DNA from 4 places in the Rhodococcus sp. 4CII genome. Region 3 is predicted to be linked to each of the others. Evidence: riboswitches for the same ligand, from Rfam matches in the RefSeq annotation. Region 3 holds a riboswitch; each other region holds the start of a gene.
The links. A riboswitch is a leader RNA that binds a small molecule or an ion and turns the genes downstream of it on or off. The one in region 3 is predicted to bind thiamine pyrophosphate.

Region 1 (4,821 bases), 890 kb from region 3:
CGGCACGAACCATCTCGGGCACTTCGCGTTGACCGGGCTGCTGCTCGGCAAGATCACCGATCGGGTCGCCACGATGTCGAGTGCGGCGCATCAGGCGGGAACGATCCACCTCGACGACCTCAACTGGGAACACCGCAAGTACAACCGCTGGAGCGCGTACGGACAGTCGAAGCTCGCGAATCTGCTGTTCACGTACGAATTGCAGCGCAGGCTCGCCGCCGCGAAATCACGAGTCAAGGCGGTCGCCGCGCATCCCGGGTACGCCTCGACAAATCTGCAGGCGCACACCGAGTCCGTGCAGGACAAACTGATGGCGGTCGGTAACCGGATCTTCGCGCAGTCCGCGGAGATGGGGGCGCTGCCGATGCTGTACGCCGCGACCGCTCCCGACGTGATCGGCGGAAGTTACATCGGGCCGGACGGACTGTTCGAGCAGCGCGGCCACCCGAAAGTGGTGGGCTCCAACAAGAAGTCGCGGGACGAGCAGACCGCCGGGGCGCTGTGGTCCCTGTCGGAGAACCTGACGGGCGTCGAGTACAAGTTCGGGTGACCCGACGCCCGCGCAGGTGTCAGTCTTCGGTGACCTCGAGGGTGACGTCGATGTTGCCGCGGGTGGCGTTGGAATACGGGCACACCTGGTGCGCCTTCTCGGTCAGCTCGAGCGCTTGTGCCCGCGGCACGTGGGGAAGCGAGACCTCGAGGGTGACGGCGAGCCCGAATCCGCCGCCGTCCGTGGAGCCGATGCCGACACGGGCGCCGACGGCCGAGTCGACGACGTTCGCCTTCTCCTGACGGGCAACCAACTGGAGTGCGGAGTGGAAGCACGCCGCGTATCCGGCGGCGAACAGCTGCTCGGGGTTGGTGCCGTCGCCGGACCCACCCATCTCGGTGGGGATGGCCAGGTTCAGGTCGAGCCGGCCGTCCGACGTGCGCGCGCGGCCGTTGCGGCCTTCTCCGGTGGCAAGGGCTTCGGCGGTGTACACGATCTTCATGGTTACTTCTCTCCTGTAGGGGTGGGGAAACTGTGGAGCGATTCGGTGAGCCTCGACAGGGTGTCGCGGAGGGCGACGAGTTCGTCGACGTCCATTCCCGTCGAGTGAGCGAGCTGTGCGGGGATGCTCTCCGCGGCGGCGCGGAGACCCGCACCCTTCTCGGTGAGGTAGATCCCGACGCGGCGCTCGTCGGCCGACGAGCGCCGGCGTTCGACCAGGCCCAGGGCGTCGAGCCGCTTGAGGAGTGGCGACAGAGTGCCGGTGTCGAGGTCCAGGGCGTCGCAGATCTCGCGCACTCCGCGGCCGTCCTGTTCCCAGAGCACCAGCAGCACGAGGTACTGCGGGTAGGTCACTCCCAGCGAGTCGAGCATCGACCGGTATCTCGCCGTCATGGCCCGCGATGCCGAGTACAACGCGAAGCACACCTGGCGGTCGAGGGCGAGGTTGTCGGTCACCACCTAATGGTTGCACACAACTAGGTTGTGCACAACCATAATGGCCGGAACGGTGACTGGGCTTACACTGTTCGCCAGTGACACGGGGTGCTGCTCGGCGAGAGCCGGGCGGCTGAGAACACACCCGTCGAACCTGAACTGGGTAATGCCGGCGAAGGGATGTCGCGGAGACGGCCGTATTCGCCGCTTCGAATATCTCGTCGCCGACCGAACGGAAGGTGGCAGCATGCAGCTCGACAAGCAGATCGTCCTGGTGACCGGTGGTGGACGGGGCCTCGGCGCCGCCGTCGTGCGGTCGTTCGCGGCGCAGAACGCGCGGGTGATCGTGAACTACCGGAACAGCCGGGAGGCGGCCGAGGATCTCGCGGCTTCCCTGGGCGCAGACCGTGCGGTCGCGCTCCGGGCCGACGTCACGGATGCCGGACAGGTCGCCGCGCTGTTCGCCGCAGCCGAGGCGCACTTCGGCTCACCGGTGACCACGGTGATCAACAACGCGCTCGCCGACTTCTCCTTCAACGGCGACGCACGCGACAAGGCGGACGTCATCACGTGGGATGCGTTCGACGCGCAGTTGCGTGGCAGTGTGAAGGCGACCCTGCACACCACGCAGGCCGCGCTGCCGGGCATGCGTTCGCTCGGGTTCGGCCGGATCGTGAACATCGGGACCAACCTGTTCCAGAACCCCGTCGTCCCGTACCACGACTACACGGCCGCCAAGGCCGCGGCGCTGTCACTGACCCGCACCCTCGCCGCCGACCTCGGACCGGACGGCATCACCGTCAACATGGTCTCGGGCGGGCTGCTCCGCACCACCGACGCGAGTGCCGCTACTCCCGACGAGGTGTTCGACCTCATCGCGGCGAGCACGCCGCTGCAGCGGGTCACCACCCCGGACGAGTTCGCCGACGCGGTGCTGTTCTTCGCGTCCCCGTGGTCGCGTGCGGTGACCGGCCAGAACCTCGTCGTCGACGGTGGACTGGTCAAGGACTGACATGAGCGACACGAGGCAACTGCACTTCAACGCCTTCCTCTACAGTTGCGGCCACCACGGCGCGGCGTGGCGGCACCCCGCCTCGCAGGTGGAGCGACTCTGCGACATCACCTATTACGAGGAACTGGCGCAGACCGCGGAGCGGGGCTGCCTCGACGCGGTGTTCTTCGCCGACGGACATTCGGTGCGCGACCCCGCGACCGGGGGCATGTGGTTCCTCGAACCGCTCACCGCGCTGTCCGCGATGGCGCGGGCCACCGAGCGGGTTGGGCTGGTGACGACGGTGTCCACCACGTTCTACACCCCGTTCCACGCCGCCCGGATGCTGGCGTCGCTCGACCACATCAGTGGCGGCCGCGCCGGCTGGAACGTGGTGACGTCGATGTTCGACGCCGAGGCGCGCAATCACGCACTCGAGGAGATGCCGCCGCACGACGAGCGTTATTCGCGCGCTGCGGAATTCGTCGACGTGGCACTCGCACTGTGGGATTCGTGGGAGCCCGACGCGCTGGTGCTCGACCGGGACGGTGCCTTTGCGGATCCGGCGAAGGTGCGTCCGGTCGAGCACCGGGGCAAGCATTTCCTGGTGGACGGCCCGCTCACCGTGCCGCACTCGCCGCAGGGGCGTCCGGTGCTGTTCCAGGCGGGCGCGTCCGATCAGGGTCGCGACCTGGCCGCCCGGTGCGCCGAGGGCATCTACGCCGTCGCCTACGACCTCCCGGCCGCCCAGAACTACTACGCCGACGTGAAGCGCCGCATCCGCGCGGCGGGCCGCGACGCCGATGCGGTGACGGTGATGCCCGGCCTCGTGACCTACGTCGGCTCGACCACCGAGGAGGCGCACCGCAAGAAGGCGGAACTCGACGCGCTCCTCCCGGTCGAGCAGTCGCTGGCGCAGCTGTCGCTGTTCGTCCAGCAGGACTGCAGCGCCTGGGAATTGGACGCACCCGTTCCCGCGCTGCCGCCGCTGTCGGAATTCAGCGGACCGCAGGGCCGATACGACACGATCCTGCGGATCGTCGACAAGGACCGTCCCACCGTGCGGTCGCTGCTCGGCACGCTGGCTGCCGGGGGCGGGCACTGCACCATGATCGGCACCCCGGAGTCGATCGCCGACGAGATCGAGATGTGGTTCCGCCGCGGCGGGGCCGACGGGTTCAATCTGATGCCGCCGCTCTACCCCAGCGGCCTCGACGAGTTCGTCGACGAGGTGATCCCCGTCCTGCAGAAGCGGGGGCTGTTCCGCGCGCAGTATGAGACAGCGACCCTGCGTGACCATCTCCGGGGTCACCGCTAGTTGCCACCACAAAGAACACAACCTTCTCTACGAACGCAACCGTGACTGTGAGCGCCCTTCTCCCCGACACTTGCTGTAATCGCGATCACATCGCGACTCGAGCTCGGACGAGGAGTGGCAATGCTGGTAGCACTCGGCTTTCTGATGGTGGCCGTGTTCATGTTCTTGATCATGTCCAAACGGGCCACTCCCGTGGTCGGGTTGATCGCCGTCCCGGTCGCATTCGGCATCGCGGCCGGGGCGGGTCTCGGCATCGGCGACATGATCACCGACGGGATCAAGTCGCTGGCGCCGACCGCCGCGCTGCTGTTCTTCGCGATCATCTTCTTCGGGATCATGATCAACGTCGGCCTGTTCGATCCGCTGGTGAAACTGATCCTCCGGCTCGTCCGCAACGACCCCATGCGGCTCGTCGTCGGCACCGCGGTGCTCGCGATGGTGGTGTCGCTGGACGGTGACGGGTCGACGACGTTCATCATCGTGACGTCCGCGCTGCTGCCGCTGTACATGAAGCTGAAGGTCAGCCCCGTGGTGCTCACGGTGGTCGCCGGCCTGGCCAACGGTGCGATGAACATCGTTCCCTGGGGCGGACCGACGGTCCGGGCCGCCTCGGCGCTGGGCATCTCGCCGTCCGACGTGTTCGTCCCGATGATCCCCTCACTGGTGGTCGGACTGGTCGTCGTACTGCTGTTCGCCGTTCAGCTCGGCTACAGCGAACGCCGTCGCATCGGCACGCTCGAACTCACCGACGAGCGCCTCCTCGTCTCCGCCGGCTCCAGCCTTCGGCGGGCCGCGACCGGCTTCGGCGGTAACGGCGACGCACCCCGCACCGGCGGCGGTTCCGGCGACGACGGCGAAGGATTCGTCGACGGTCTCGACCCCGAGCGGGCCACGCTGCGACCGAAGCTGTTGTGGTTCAACGCGCTCGTGACGGTGGCGCTGCTCGTCGTGCTCGTGATGGACGTCCTGCCGATTCCGGTGCTGTTCATGGTGGCCGCCGCCATCGCGCTGACGGTGAACTTCCCTCGCGTCAAGGAACAGCAGGAAGCGATCACCCGGCACTCGTCGAGCATCGTCTCGGTGGTC
Region 2 (4,821 bases), 620 kb from region 3:
CGCAGATGGTCGCGGGCGGTCGCGATTCCGTCGGTCAGCGCGTCGTCGACGGCGGTGAACTGGGCCGCGGAGTCGGCGGGTCCCGGCCCGATGGCCACCGCCGCCGCCGAGACGAAGTCGCCGCGGGCGAGGATCTCGTTCATCCGGTCGTGCGCCGAGGACCAGCCGGTCCATGCCTGCTGGGCCCGGGCCACCTCGTCGCGACCGACCGCTCCGGTCTCCTGGGGGTAGTTCGACAGGACGGCGTCGAGCCGGCCGGACTTGTCCTCGAAGACGGCGTCGTAGTCACCGTTCGAATCGCGGCGGACCAGTTTGAGCGTCTCCTCGGTGCGCGCCTGCTGGGCGAGGATGCGCGCCGCGGTCAACTCGTGCATCGGACGGGCGCCCTGGGTGAGCGCGCGATTGGTGTCGACGGAGGAGACGAGCCCGGCCACCAGCATCCAGACCAGGAGGATCGCGGTGCACGCGGACGCCAGCATCAGTCCGAGATTGAACGTGCGCCGGCTGAGTCTCGCGAGCACGACCTGGGCGACGACCAGCGCGACGAGCGCGATCAGCACCAGGATCAGCGCGAACCAGGGCGGACGCGAGTAGTCCCGCTGGGTGTCCGCGACGTCGGATTCCTGCAGGGTGTGCAACTCCTGCGCCATCGGCAGCATGCTCGTCTGCATCAGCGTGGACGCCTCGCTGAGATAGGCGGCACCGACGGGATGACCGGTGCGATTGTTGGCCCGCGCGGTTTCGACGAGACCCGAGTAGACGCTGAGCTCGCTGGAGATGGAGGCGAGCAGACGCCGGCTGTCGACGTCGCTCGCGGCGAGTCCGCCCGACGCGTACACGAGGTCGGCGGACGCCGTGCCGATCGCCTGCGAATACGTGTCCCGGAGTTCGGGCGGTTCGAGACCGCCGGAGATGAACGCCGTCGTGGCCGCGGCATCTGCCACCGACAGGGCGCTGTACAGATTCTGCGCCGAGAACGACAGCGGTTCGGTCTCGGCGAGGACGCTGTCGAGTGTGGCTTCCCGGCCGTTCACGGTGGATGCGGCCACTAATCCGGCGACGAGGGTGAGCAGGACCAGGAGGGCGCCGAGCGCGGTGAGTTTGGCGGGAGTCGACGCGAGGAACGCGCGCAGTTCCTTGCGGCGCGCCACCGCGGGGTCGACGTCGTCGTCCGCGGCGGCAGACAATGCGCGGCTGCCGTGGGGTTCGATCGACGGTGCCTCACGCAGAACCACCTCGCACCCCTCCCGTGTCACGGCCGCACCTTGGTGGGGAGCATATAAGCAGCAGTCGGTTCCCGGCTGCCGACGGGCAGTTCCGGGAGAAACCGTTAGTGTGAGAGAACTGCAGGGTGACCCATCAGGTCGGACAGGGGTAGTCGATGCGTGGTGACGGTGACGGCTGGGCAACCGGGCCGGACGGCAGTCGTCATTGGGGCAAGCACGGTGCGGCCGGGTTGTTGCTGCGGGCGCCGCTGCCGGACGAGACGCCGGCCGTGCTGCTGCAGCACCGGGCTGCGTGGAGCCACCAGGGTGGGACGTGGGCGTTGCCCGGCGGCGCCCGGGACAGTCACGAGACCACCACCCACGCCGCGGTTCGTGAGGCGCACGAGGAAGCAGGCATCGACAGCGCGGCCATCCGCGTCCGCACCGAGGTCGTCACCATGGAGGCGGCGAGCGGCTGGAGTTACACCACCGTGATCGCCGACGCCGAGCGCCCGCTGCCGACGGTCCCGAACGGGGAGAGCACCGAACTGCGCTGGGTACGGGAGGCAGACGTCGCCGGCCTGCCCCTGCACCCCGGATTCGAAGCGGGATGGCCGCGACTGCGGACCACCGAGGTGCGACTGCTGTTCGCGAGGTACGACGTGCTGGGAGAGCGCGGTGCGTTGCCGCAGCTGTCGAAGGCGCTGCCCCGCACGGTGCGCCTGCCCGACGGCATGTACGGGTGGCTGCCGCGCATCGAAGTGCTCGAGTCGGCGGACACGGTCGGCCTGCTCGCCGAACCGGTCGGCCACGGCACCACGCTGGGCACGGTCACGGCGGTCGTCGCCACCGACCCCGAGCTGGTCGAACAGTTGCCGGCCACCGTCGTCGTCCTGACGCCGGCGACTGTGCTGGGCTGGCTGGATCAGCCGTAACTAGGCGTTCTGCTGCAGGAGGGCCGACAGCGAGCGCGCGGCGGCCTGCGGGTCGCGGGCCTCGGTGATCGCGCGTACGACCACGATGCGGGTCGCCCCGGCGGCGAGGATCTCCGGTACGCGGGCCTCGTCGATGCCGCCGATCGCGAACCACGGGCGGTTGGTCGCGGAGTCTGCGGTCGAACGCACGAGATCGATGCCCGACGCGGTCCGGCCGGGTTTGGTGGGTGTGGCCCACACCGGCCCGGTGCAGAAGTAGTCGACGCCGTCCTCGATGGCCGCGAGGCTGGCCTGCGCGCGGCTGTGGGTGGAGCGGCCGATCAGCACGTCGGACCCGACGACGGTCCGCGCGTACGGAACGGGCAGGTCACCCTGACCGAGGTGCAGCACGTCCGCCCCGGCCGCCAGCGCCATGTCGGCGCGGTCGTTCACCGCGAGCAGCGCGCCGTGCCGCCTGGCCGCGGCCGCGAGCACCGACAGCGCCGCGAGTTCGTCCCGGGCGTCCATCGTGCCGAACTTTTTCTCGCCGGCCGAGCCCTTGTCCCGGAGCTGGATGATGTCGACGCCACCGGACAGCGCGGCTTCGGCGAACTGCGCCAGGTCGCCCTTCTCGCGCCTGGCGTCGGTGCACAGGTACAAGCGCGCCGCTCCGAGGCGGCGCCGACGGTCCGTGAGGTTGCTGTGGTGCGTGGTGGTCACGGCATGACGGTAGCCTCTACGGTGAAAGTGCAACACGGGAGTCCCGGGGAACGTGGGGCTGAGAGGGGCTCACGCCGAGCCCGACCGTCATACCTGACCCGGATCATGCCGGCGCAGGAAGTGAGGTGGAGTCAATGGCGAGATCGGTGTCCGTCGTCGGAGGCGGAGTGATCGGCCTGTCCATTGCGTGGCGCGCAGCCCGCAACGGCTGGTCGGTGCGGCTGTACGACCCGTCGATCGGTTCGGGGGCGTCCTGGGTGGCGGGCGGAATGCTCGCCCCGTTGTCCGAGGGCTGGCCAGGTGAGGAGAGCGTCCTCGAACTGGGGAGCGCATCGCTAGATCGGTGGCCCGAATTCGGGAAGGAACTCGAGGCCGGGGCCGGGGTCGACCTGTTCACGTCGGAGAGTTCGCTCACCGTCGCTCTGGACGGTGCGGACGCCGAGGACCTGCGGACCATCGCGGAATGGGTGGGTGCGCAGGGGCGGGATCTGCAGATCCTGAACCGCGCCGAGGTCCGGGCACTCGAACCGATGCTGGGCCGCGGAGTCCGGTTGGGGCTCTTGGCCGTCGACGAACTGGCTGTCGACAACCGGCTGCTGCTGCAGGCGTTGCGGCGCTGCGCCGTGGACGCGGGAGCGGAGCTGATCGGTGAGGCCGTGCAGAGCATCGACCGGCTCGAGACGGACCAGATCGTGGTCACCGCCGGCATCGCGTCGCCGGCCCTGTGGCCGGGACTTCCGGTCCGGCCGGTGAAGGGTGAGATTTTGCGGTTGCGTGCCCGTCCCGGGGTGACCCCTGCGCCGGGACGCACCATCCGTGGCAGCGTCCACGGCCGGCCCGCGTATCTGGTGCCGCGCGCCGACGGCATCGTCGTCGGAGCCACCCAGTACGAATCGGGCAACGACACGCAGGTCACGGTGGCGGGTGTCCGCGACCTGATCGCGGACGCCGAGGCGCTGATGCCGGCGATCGGCGAGTACGAACTGCGCGAGGCCTCGGCGGGTCTGCGCCCGATGACCCCGGACAATTTGCCTCTGATCGGCCGGGTGTCCGATCGTGTGGTGGTGGCGACGGGGCACGGCCGCAACGGCATCCTGCTCACTCCGGTGACCGCCGACGCGACGGTGGCACTGTTGGAGGGCTCGGCACTGGTCGAGGCGAAAGCCGCCGACCCCGAACGTTTCGAAAAGGTAGCGAGGTAAGAGATGAGTGAGCAGCAAGTAGTGGTGCCGATCGGCATCAGCGTCAACGGTGAGGACCACGAGTTCACGGAACCACTGACCGTCGCCGGGCTGCTGGAGGCGCTGAACCTGCCGTCCAAAGGCATCGCAGTGGCGGTGAACGGCGCGGTGTTCCCGCGCGCCCGGTGGGACGAACTGGTGGTCCGGGGCTGGGAGATCGAGATCCTCACGGCGGTGCAGGGTGGCTGACGCGACTGTCGGCCTGCAGAAGGGCCTCACCATCGCGGGACGGACGTTCGGTTCCCGATTGATCATGGGCACCGGCGGCGCCGCCAACCTCACCGTGCTCGAGGAGGCCCTCGTGGCGTCCGGCACCGAGCTGACCACGGTCGCGATGCGCCGCGTGGACGCCGTGGGCGGCACCGGCGTGCTGGACCTGCTGCGCAGGCTCGACATCGCGCCGCTGCCCAATACCGCGGGGTGCCGCGGTGCGGCCGAGGCTGTGCTGACGGCGCAACTCGCCCGCGAGGCGCTCGAGACCGACTGGGTGAAGCTCGAGGTCATCGCCGACGAACGCACCCTGATGCCCGACGCCATCGAGTTGGTCAGCGCGGCAGAACAACTGGTGGACGACGGGTTCGTCGTCCTGCCGTACACCACCGACGATCCGGTGCTGGCCCGCAGGCTCGAGGATGTCGGGTGTGTCGCCGTGATGCCGCTGGGCTCGCCGATCGGCACCGGGCTCGGTATCGCGAATCCGCACAACATCCAGATGATCGTGGAGGGTGCCGGGGTGCCCGT
Region 3 (4,821 bases):
AGGGCAGCACCTGCGGCCGAATACCGCTGACCGTCACGTACACCTGCCAGGCGACGAGCAGCAGTGCCAGGACCACGACCGCGGGCACCGTCCGTCGCAGCAGCGAGGACGTGCCCGGGGCCGGAGTGCCGAGACTGGTGTCAGGGCTGAGCGAGGTACTCATTGGTGAAATACGTCGACCAGTCGGGTTCCGTGGTCAGCGGTGCCCCGTCGGGGCCGGTGAGCAGGCCGTGCTGGAACAGGAAACCGGAGTATCCCGCCCACTTCTCGGCCGTCTGGGTTCCGACCTTGCCGGCACTGTCCTTCATGTATTCGGACGACAACATCTGCTGGCTCTCCTTGACGAGGGGTTCGTCCGGAAACGCGCCGGGGTTGGCGTCGATCAGGATCTGCGCCGCCTGATCCGGCTGGTCGGCGGCGAACTGGTAGCCGCGCTGCAGGGCCTGGACGAACTTGCGGGCCTGCTCGGGATGGTCGGCCATCCACTGTTCGTTGCCCTCGATGATCAGCGCGTACGCGTCGGGGAAGCCGTAGTCGGTGTAGTGGAAGTAGCGCATCGGCGTGCCCTGGTGCTCGGCCTCGATTCCTTCCCAGCCGAAGAACGACACGGTGAAGTCGGCGGTGCCGGAGTAGACGGCCTCGTACGCCGACGTGCCCAGCGTGACGGTGGTGAATTCGCCCTTGCCGCCGTCGTTCCGGATGATCTGCTTCAGCGTCTCCTCGCCGTCCGGGTCCGCGAAACCGGCGTAGATCTTGCCGTCAAGATCCCGGGGGCGGGTGATGTCGGCGCGATCCGCCTTCACCGCGATGCCCGTCGCCCAGTGTTGCAGTGGGGCCAGGACCGACGTGGTCTGCGCGCCCGCGGCCTTCGAGAACGTCGCGGAACTCTGGAAGCTCACCCCGAACTCCGCGTTTCCGGCATCGACCAGGGTGTCGGGGGAGGTGTCGTTGTACGGCAGTATCTGCACGTCGAGTCCGGCGTCCGCGAAATAGCCCTGCTGCTGCGCGACGAACAGACCGGTGTGGTTGGTGTTCGGGGTCCAGTCGAGTGCGAACCGGATGGTGTCGTCCGACTGCGAGTCACCCGCGCAGCCGGTGAGCATCGACAGGGCGGAGACCAGGATGACGGCTGCGGTCGCAGCGCGCTTGGTGCGAGAGAAGAGTGTCACGACGCCGGCCATTCCTGCTCGTTGAGTGCGGTGTCCCAGAACATGAGTTCGTAGCGGCTGGCGATCACGAACGCCTCCACCATCTCCTCACGCTGGGCATCGGTCGCGGCCTCGGCGGCGGCGTCCACCAGTTCGCGGGCCCGGGCGACGGCGGCGTGGAACTCCTCCGCGTCGTACGTGGTCACCCACTGCGCATAGGGGTGCGACGGGTCGGCGGAGAGCACGTCACGGGCGCTCGCCGCGAGCCGGCGTCCCACGTCCGCGTAGATCCAGAAGCAGGGCAGCACCGCGGCCGCGGCCACGGCGTACGGTTCCGTGGCCGCCACGGCGGTCAGGTACGAGATGTATCCGAGGCAGGCCTGCGAATGCTGAGGCTCCGCGTCCGACGCGGGGAGCCGTCCGCTGGTCAGCAGATTCTGGTGCAGGGTTGCCTCGACGGTGGCGGCCTCGGCTGCCGAACCCGCCCAGAAGCCGGCCTCGACGGGACCGGGCGCGTGCGCGGCCACCAGCGACAGCGCCTTCGCGTAGCCGGTCAGGTACAGGAAATCCTGCTCGATGTACGTGCGGAACACGTCCAGCGGCAGCGTGCCGTCACCGAGGCGGCGCAGAAACTCGAGTTCGTCGATCGCTTCGCGCAGCACCTTCGTCCGGTCCCACAAGTGGTCCGTGAATCGGGCGTGCTGGCCGGCGCCGGCAGCATCTTGGACAGAGCTATTCACAACGTTGACATCCCTTCGTCAGCATTACCTGAGCAGGTTCCCGGGTGTGTTCTCAGCCCCGCCCGTGCGGAGCACCCCGTGTCAGAACAAGCCGACCCTAGCACCGCCCGTGCCCGCGAAGGAAAGGCCCTGCCTGCTCATCGTTGGTAGTTTGGCCTGAGATTCCCGGTACGCGCTGCGTGAGGAGATTCGTCCGTGGATGTCGAGAAGTCCGGCGACACGCTCGTCGTCCGTGCCCGGGACGGCGAGGTGCGCGGCTACCCCGAGGGCGACGTCTACGCATGGAAGGGCATCCCGTTCGCCGCGGCCCCCGTCGGCGACCTGCGGTTCCGCGCGCCGGTCCCGCCCGCGCCGTGGGAGGGTGTGCGCGACTGCGCCGACTTCGGCCCGATGGCGCCGCAGGGGCACGGCACCGCCGTCCCGATCGACGCCGGACTCGAGATGGACGAGGACTGCCTGTCGGTGAACGTGTGGGCGCCGCGACCGGACGGCACCCCGCGGCCGGTGATGGTGTGGATCCACGGCGGCGCGTACTGCCTGGGAACCGCGGCGCAGGGCATCTACAACGGGCGCGTCCTGTCCACCCTCGGCGACGTCGTGCTGGTCTCCTTCAACTACCGGGTGGGAGCGCTCGGGTTCCTCGACCTGTCGTCGTTCTCGACCGCCGGGCGGGTGTTCGAGACCAACTGCGGGCTGCGCGACCAGGTCGCGGCCCTCGAGTGGGTGCGCGAGAACATCGGGTCGTTCGGCGGCGACCCGGACGAGGTGACGGTGTTCGGGGAGTCGTCCGGGGCCGGGTCGATCACCACCCTGATGACGTGTCCGAGCGCGGAGGGGCTGTTCCACCGCGCGATCGCCCAGAGCCCACCCGCGACGTCCGTCTACGGTGGTGAGCGGGCCGCCACCGTCGGGAAGCAGTTCCTCGACATCCTCGACGTGGCGCCGGGGCAGATCGACACGCTGCTGCGGCTGCCGTACCGCACGATCATCGAGGCCAGCGACACCCTCGTCAACGAGGTCCCCGTCAAGATCCCCGGCACGCTGGCGATGGCGCCGGTGGTGGATCGCGACTTCCTGCCGCGCTACCCGGTGGCCGCGTTCCAGAAGGGCTTCTCCCACCGCATCCCGCTCATCATCGGTTCCAACAAGGACGAGTCGTCGATCTTCAAGTTCATGAAATCGCCTCTGCTGCCGGTCACGTCGGATTCGGTGCAGGAGATGCTGCGGGCGATCGCGACCGATCACCCGGAACTGCCCGCGGCCCGCCTCGCCGACATCCTGTCGGCGTACCCGGACCGCGGGAAACCGAAGGGCGCACTCGCGATGTCCCGCGACGCCGCGTTCCGGATGCCCGCCCTGTGGGTGGCCGACGCGCACAGCAGGCACTCGCCGACCTGGATGTACCGGTTCGATCAGGCCACGCCGATGCTCAAGGCCGCGCGCATCGGCGCCGGGCACGCCACCGAACTCCCGTACGTCTTCGGCAATTTCGACACCCTCAACATCGACCCGACGTTCTGGCTCGGCGGCCGGAAGACGGCACTCGAGGTGTCGGGCCGGATCCAGCGCCGGTGGCTCGCGTTCGCGCGGCACGGTGTCCCCGCCGCGCTGGACGGGTCCAAGCACTGGGCGCCCTACGACGAGGAGAACCGCTCCACCCTGCTGATCGACGGCGCGGACACCCTCGTGCAGGACCCGGACCGCGAGATGCGGATCGCGTGGGGCAACGACGTCATGGGCTTCAACTGACCGGCACGTTCTCGTCCAGCTCCTTCAGCACGGGCAGCGCGACGCACGCCAACCCGATGATCAGGACCGGGATCGCCAGCACGAAGAACGTCGGCTGGATTCCCCACTTGTCGAGGATGGGACCGGCCAGCAGGTAGCCCAGCGGACCCGCCGCATACGCGGTGGACGTCATGACCCCTGTGACCCGGCCGCGCATGTGCTCCGGACTGCGAGTTTGCATGGCGTAGTTGGCGATCGGGCCGACCGGACCGAACACCAGACCCTGCAGGAGCGCCAGCGCCAGGATCGCCCACAGTGGCGGCAGGAACGCCATCGCGACCATCGCCGCGCCCAGCACCGTCACCGCCACCACCATCAGCATCCGGCGCGACACGTACGGCGCGAGTGGTCCGTACGCGAGGGCGCCCACCACGCCGCCGATGCTGAGCGCCATCAGGACGGAACCGAGTTGCGCGGGTTTGTCGAGTTCGGTGAAGTACACCGGGAACACCACCGATTCGACGGGCATGTACAGCGCGACGACCGCCATGTCCACGAGAGCGATCGTGCGCAGGAGCCGGTTGTGCCACACGAACTTCAATCCCTCGAGCGTGCCGTGCCAGATGGACGTCGGGCGCGTGGCAAGGTCCGGTCTGCCGGCGTTCTCGAGACGGAGGAACGCGATCGTCGCGACGGACAGTACGAACCCGGCGGCGGCGACCCACAACGTGTTCACTGCACCCACGGTGGCGATGAGGACGCCGCCGATGCCCGGCCCGACGAGATACGCCACGTTGTAATTGGCCTCGTAGAGGCTGTTCATCCGGTCGAGTGACCACCCCGCGGACTTCGTGGCGGCGGGCAGCATCGACTCCCTGGCCGCGATTCCGGCCGGATCGAACGCGGCGCCGATCGCGGCGAGAACGGCGATCACCGTGACGGTGAGGCCCGTCGTGTTCGCGATCACCGGGATGGCCGCGACGGACAGGGCCGACAGGCAGTCGGAGATCAGGGACGTGCGGCGTCGGCCGAAGAGGTCGACGAACGTGCCCGCGAACAGGCTCGACAGCAACAGCGGGAGGGTGGCCGCGCCCGCGACGATCGCGGCGTCGGACGCGCGACCGGTCTGCTCGAGCACGAGCCACGGCAGCACGACGATGACGATGCCGTTGCCAGTGGAAGAGAACAGGGTCGCGACATTCAGG
Region 4 (4,821 bases), 610 kb from region 3:
AAGTGCAAGGACGAGCAGTTCCCGTACGAGCGTTTCCGCGAACTCGGTTACGAGGTGGCGCACGTGGGACTCAGCCAGTGGAACGGTGTCGCCATCGCGTCCCGCGTCGGCCTCGACGATGTGCAGATCGGGTTCGAAGATCAGCCCGGGTTCCACAAGGACCCGGAGGTCGCGCCCGCGCAGGAAGCCCGCGCCATCGGCGCCACCTGCAACGGGGTCCGCATCTGGAGCCTGTATGTTCCCAACGGCCGCGAGCTCGCCGATCCGCACTACACGTACAAGCTCGACTGGCTCGCGAAGCTGCACACCGACGCGGTCGGGTGGCTGGAGCAGAACCCGGACGCACAGATCGCGCTGGTCGGCGACTGGAACGTAGCCCCCACCGACGAGGACGTCTGGGATCCCGCGCTGTTCGAGGGCAAGACCCACACGTCCGCCGCCGAGCGGGACGCCTTCCACGCGTTCGTCGAGTCGGGTTTCGCCGACGTCGTCCGGCCCCACACCCCGGGTCCCGGTGTCTACACGTACTGGGATTACACCCAGTTGCGGTTCCCGAAGAAGCAGGGCATGCGCATCGACTTCGTGCTCGGCTCGCCTGCCCTCGCGGGCCGGGTCGACAAGGCCGAGATCGACCGGAACGAGCGCAAGGGCAAGGGTGCCAGCGATCACGCTCCGGTCATCGTCGACCTCGGCGACTGAGACCGCAGCACGCCGAGAGCCACCACCGCGCAACCGATCCCGATGAGCATTCCATGCGCGATGCGCAGTGGGGCGTCGGCGTAGAACTGCGGAATGAACAACGCGAATCCCAGCGCCATCGGGATTCCCGTCCATCGGGCGAACAGTCCGGATCGGGCGATGGCCACGGCTGCCGCGACCGCGCCGACCGCGAGAAGTAGCAGTCCTGCCGCGAAGAGAATCGCCTGCGCCGAGCCCATTCGCACGCTCTCGGCGAGGGTGGCGACTGCGTCCTCGTCCAGTCCGCTGCCGCCGAGGGCGTGCAGCGCGAACGTCTCCGCCCCGTAGTACGGCAGCGTCAGCCCGATCCCGACCCACGACGCGACAACAGCGACCATCGCGGCCCGCGCGCCGGGTGTCCGCTTCAGGATGCTGCCGAGCGCGACGAGCGCAAGCCCGAACGCGATGAACCCACCGACGGCGGAGAGGTGCGCGACGAGCCACCACGGGGAGGCGAACTCGGCGGGGCCGTCCGGGGCCCCGTTCGGGGCATAGGGGCGCACCGCGGGGTAGACGACGAACAGGACACCGGTGAGCGCAAACAACACTCCGGAGGTCCGATTTCCGATCCTATCCGACACGGTCATGACGACTCCTTCGAATGTGAGCACTGCTCTCTATACAGAGCAGTATTCACAGCGACGTCGCAGAAATCAAGAGCAGTGCTCTCACAGAAGTTCTACTCGACCGCCAGAATGTCCAGATGCTCCGGATTCGATGCCAGGTAGCGCTGGACGTATGTGCAGATGGGACGCACTCTCCAGCCACGATTGCGCGCCCAGCCCAGAGCCTCGGCCACTAAGATCGCGGCCAGCCCGCGGCCACCGAAATCTTCTTTGACGACGGTATGCATGAACGCGACCACCTCGCCCGGTTCGGACGTGCAACCGGGGATGTCGTCGCCGTCCCGGTAGCCGAGAATGCCGACCAACTCGTCACCCAGCCACAGATCGAATCGTTCGTGGGCGGGGTTGTCGAGCACGCGGGCGTCGGTGGCCGCGACGTAACTCGGCGACGCGGAACCGTTCGAAATGTGATTCATGCCACTCATGGAATCAGCAAGATGACGTCGTCATCAGCCGAATCGCCGGTCCCGGAACCGTTTCGTTGTAGTCGGGTTGCCGCTTCACGGCGCGCGCACGGTCAGCGCTCCACCGGGACGATGAGGTCGCGGTATTCGGGATGCGCCGACACGAAGCGCTGCACGTACGTGCACACGGGCCGAATCTTCCATCCGTACCCCCGGGCGAGATCGAGCGAGCGGCCCACCATGAGCGCGGCCAGCCCACGGTGACCGAAATCCTCCACGATCACCGTGTGCATGAACGAGACCACCGGCGCCTGCCGCCCCTTACCCTTCGAACCCGGCGGCCGGGCTGCGGCCGCCCCCGCTCCGGGCGGCGTCTCCGCGAGGTCGAAATACCCGAGAATCCCGACCAGATCACCGCTCAGCCGGAGTTCGAACCGGTTCTGATCGGCATTGTCGATCACGTCCACAACCTGCGCGTCCGTCAGCATGGCTATCTCCTGGGGGTATGTGTCGTAATCGAAATGTGATGTTCATCACCCTTTATACCGATGGTCGGAAGCGCTGTCCAAGTTTCCCCCGAATGTGTGCCCGCAGAGATCTCGGTTACAGTCTCCGGGACAACTACACATCCACGGGGGCTCGCACCAGCGGGCTGAGAGGACGGCTAGGGCCGTCGACCGTCGAACCTGTCCGGGTAATGCCGGCGTAGGGAGCATCATCGATGAGCAAAACTGTATCTACAGCCACGTCCGTCACCACTGGGCCGATCGAGGGCAGCACCAAGCACTACCTGCCGTCGGGCGACGACGTCCGGGTGCCGGTGCGCCGTGTGCACCTCACCAACGGTGAACACCTCGACGTCTACGACACGTCGGGTCCGTACACCGACGCGGACGCCACCATCGACCTGGAGGCGGGACTGCCGCATCTGCGCGCGCCGTGGATCGCCGACCGGGAGGGCACTCAGGTCGACGCGGCCCGAGCCGGCACCGTCACCCCGGAAATGCGGTATTGCGCTGCACGCGAGGGTGTTTCACCGGAGACGGTGCGCGCCGAGGTGGCCGCGGGTAGGGCCGTGATCCCGGCCAACCGCAGGCACCCCGAACTCGAGCCGATGGTCATCGGGAAGGCCTTCGCGGTCAAGATCAACGCGAACATCGGCAACAGCGCGGTGACGTCGTCGATCGCGGAGGAGGTCGAGAAGATGGTGTGGGCGACCCGGTGGGGCGCCGACACGATCATGGACCTGTCCACCGGCAAGAACATTCACGAGACCCGGGAGTGGATCCTGCGCAACTCGCCCGTGCCGGTCGGCACGGTGCCGATCTATCAGGCGCTCGAGAAGGTGAACGGAGACCCCACCGCGCTCACGTGGGAGATGTACCGCGACACCGTGATCGAGCAGTGCGAGCAGGGTGTCGACTACATGACGGTCCACGCCGGAGTCCTGCTCCGCTACATCCCGCTCACCGCGAAACGCGTGACCGGCATCGTCTCGCGCGGTGGCTCGATCATGGCGGCCTGGTGCCTGGCCCATCATCGGGAATCGTTCCTGTACACCCATTTCGACGAATTGTGTGAGATCCTGCACCGCTACGACGTCACGTTCTCCCTCGGCGACGGACTGCGCCCCGGTTCCATCGCCGACGCCAACGACGACGCTCAGTTCGCCGAACTCCGCACTCTCGGCGAACTGACGAAGATCGCGAAATCACATGGCGTGCAGGTGATGATCGAAGGACCCGGACACGTGCCGATGCACAAGATCGTCGAGAACGTGCGGCTCGAGGAAGAACTGTGCGAGGAGGCGCCGTTCTACACGCTCGGACCGCTCGCCACCGACATCGCGCCGGCGTACGACCACATCACGTCCGCGATCGGCGCGGCGATGATCGCGCAGGCCGGCACCGCAATGCTCTGTTACGTCACCCCGAAGGAGCACCTGGGACTGCCGAACCGCGACGACGTCAAGATCGGCGTCATCACGTACAAGATCGCGGCCCACGCCGCGGACCTGGCGAAGCAGCATCCGCGCGCCCAGGAGCGGGACGACGCGCTGTCCAAGGCCCGGTTCGAGTTCCGCTGGCACGACCAGTTCGCGCTGTCCCTCGATCCGGACACCGCGCGCGAGTTCCACGACGAAACCCTGCCCGCGGAGCCGGCGAAGAGCGCGCATTTCTGTTCGATGTGCGGTCCGAAATTCTGCTCGATGCGGATCTCCGCCGATGTGCGCGAGTACGCGCAGCAACACGGGCTCGATACGATCGAGGCCATCGAGGCGGGCATGGCCGAGAAGTCGAGCGAGTTCGTCGACGCAGGTGGACGCGTGTATCTGCCCGTCGAATCCGTCACCTCCGAGAATCGGTAAGGTCCCTGTCGTGAAGCTGCTGCCCCTGACCCCCGACGGCCAGACCCCCGTCCGCGTCCTCACCATCGCCGGCACCGATTCCGGTGGTGGCGCCGGAATCCAGGCGGACTCGCGGACGATGGCCCTGTGCGGCGTCCACGCGTGCGTCGCGGTCGCTGCGGTGACGGTGCAGAACTCGGTGGGCGTCAGCGGTTTCCACGAGATTCCGCCGGAGACGGTGGCCGCGCAGGTGCGGTGCGTCGTCGACGACATCGGGGTCGGGGCAGCGAAGACGGGCATGCTGGCGTCGACGGCGATCATCGAGGCCGTCGCCGCCGTGTGCACCGAGGTCGGGATCGGGCGCGACCAACCGGTCCCGCTGGTCGTCGACCCGGTGTGCGCGTCTATGCACGGAGATCCGCTCCTGCACGCCGAGGCACTGGACGCCGTGCGGAACACGCTGATCCCGATCGCCACGGTCGTGACGCCGAACCTCGACGAGATCCGGTTGATCACCGGCATCGACGTCGTGGACGACGCGACGGCGCGGCGGGCAGCGGAGGCGCTGCATGCACTGGGGGCGCAGTGGTCGATCGTGAAGGGCGGGCATCTCCGGACATCGGCGTCGAGCACCGATCTACTGTTCGACGGCGATACCTTTCTCGAGTTCAGCAGTCCCCGCATCGACACGGGCAACGACCACGGC

Region 1: it holds a riboswitch for thiamine pyrophosphate, as region 3 does, so the genes downstream of both, H0B43_RS24495 (3-oxoacyl-ACP reductase) here and H0B43_RS28625 (TenA family protein) in region 3, are expected to answer to the same signal.
Region 2: it holds a riboswitch for thiamine pyrophosphate, as region 3 does, so the genes downstream of both, thiO (glycine oxidase ThiO) here and H0B43_RS28625 (TenA family protein) in region 3, are expected to answer to the same signal.
Region 4: it holds a riboswitch for thiamine pyrophosphate, as region 3 does, so the genes downstream of both, thiC (phosphomethylpyrimidine synthase ThiC) here and H0B43_RS28625 (TenA family protein) in region 3, are expected to answer to the same signal.

What each region holds. Positions count from the first base shown of each region.
Region 1 covers NZ_JACCFE010000002.1:5,136,371-5,141,191, forward strand. Annotated here, with positions in the region: gene H0B43_RS24480 (oxidoreductase) at 1-550, shown strand, start outside; gene H0B43_RS24485 (organic hydroperoxide resistance protein) at 570-992, opposite strand; gene H0B43_RS24490 (MarR family winged helix-turn-helix transcriptional regulator) at 995-1,447, opposite strand; TPP riboswitch at 1,521-1,624, shown strand; gene H0B43_RS24495 (3-oxoacyl-ACP reductase) at 1,674-2,438, shown strand; gene H0B43_RS24500 (LLM class flavin-dependent oxidoreductase) at 2,440-3,735, shown strand; gene H0B43_RS24505 (CitMHS family transporter) at 3,820-4,821, shown strand, end outside.
Region 2 covers NZ_JACCFE010000002.1:5,402,124-5,406,944, forward strand. Annotated here, with positions in the region: gene H0B43_RS25675 (hypothetical protein) at 1-1,256, opposite strand, end outside; gene H0B43_RS25680 (NUDIX hydrolase) at 1,382-2,140, shown strand; gene thiE (thiamine phosphate synthase) at 2,141-2,839, opposite strand; TPP riboswitch at 2,864-2,976, shown strand; gene thiO (glycine oxidase ThiO) at 2,974-4,041, shown strand; gene thiS (sulfur carrier protein ThiS) at 4,045-4,269, shown strand; gene H0B43_RS25700 (thiazole synthase) at 4,262-4,821, shown strand, end outside.
Region 3 covers NZ_JACCFE010000002.1:6,022,487-6,027,307, forward strand. Annotated here, with positions in the region: gene H0B43_RS28615 (ABC transporter permease) at 1-163, opposite strand, end outside; gene H0B43_RS28620 (ABC transporter substrate-binding protein) at 141-1,181, opposite strand; gene H0B43_RS28625 (TenA family protein) at 1,166-1,888, opposite strand; TPP riboswitch at 1,882-1,977, opposite strand; gene H0B43_RS28630 (carboxylesterase/lipase family protein) at 2,084-3,637, shown strand; gene H0B43_RS28635 (MFS transporter) at 3,630-4,821, opposite strand, start outside.
Region 4 covers NZ_JACCFE010000002.1:5,411,710-5,416,530, reverse strand. Annotated here, with positions in the region: gene H0B43_RS25750 (exodeoxyribonuclease III) at 1-699, shown strand, start outside; gene H0B43_RS25745 (hypothetical protein) at 666-1,325, opposite strand; gene H0B43_RS25740 (GNAT family N-acetyltransferase) at 1,418-1,780, opposite strand; gene H0B43_RS25735 (GNAT family N-acetyltransferase) at 1,882-2,256, opposite strand; TPP riboswitch at 2,390-2,497, shown strand; gene thiC (phosphomethylpyrimidine synthase ThiC) at 2,490-4,136, shown strand; gene thiD (bifunctional hydroxymethylpyrimidine kinase/phosphomethylpyrimidine kinase) at 4,147-4,821, shown strand, end outside.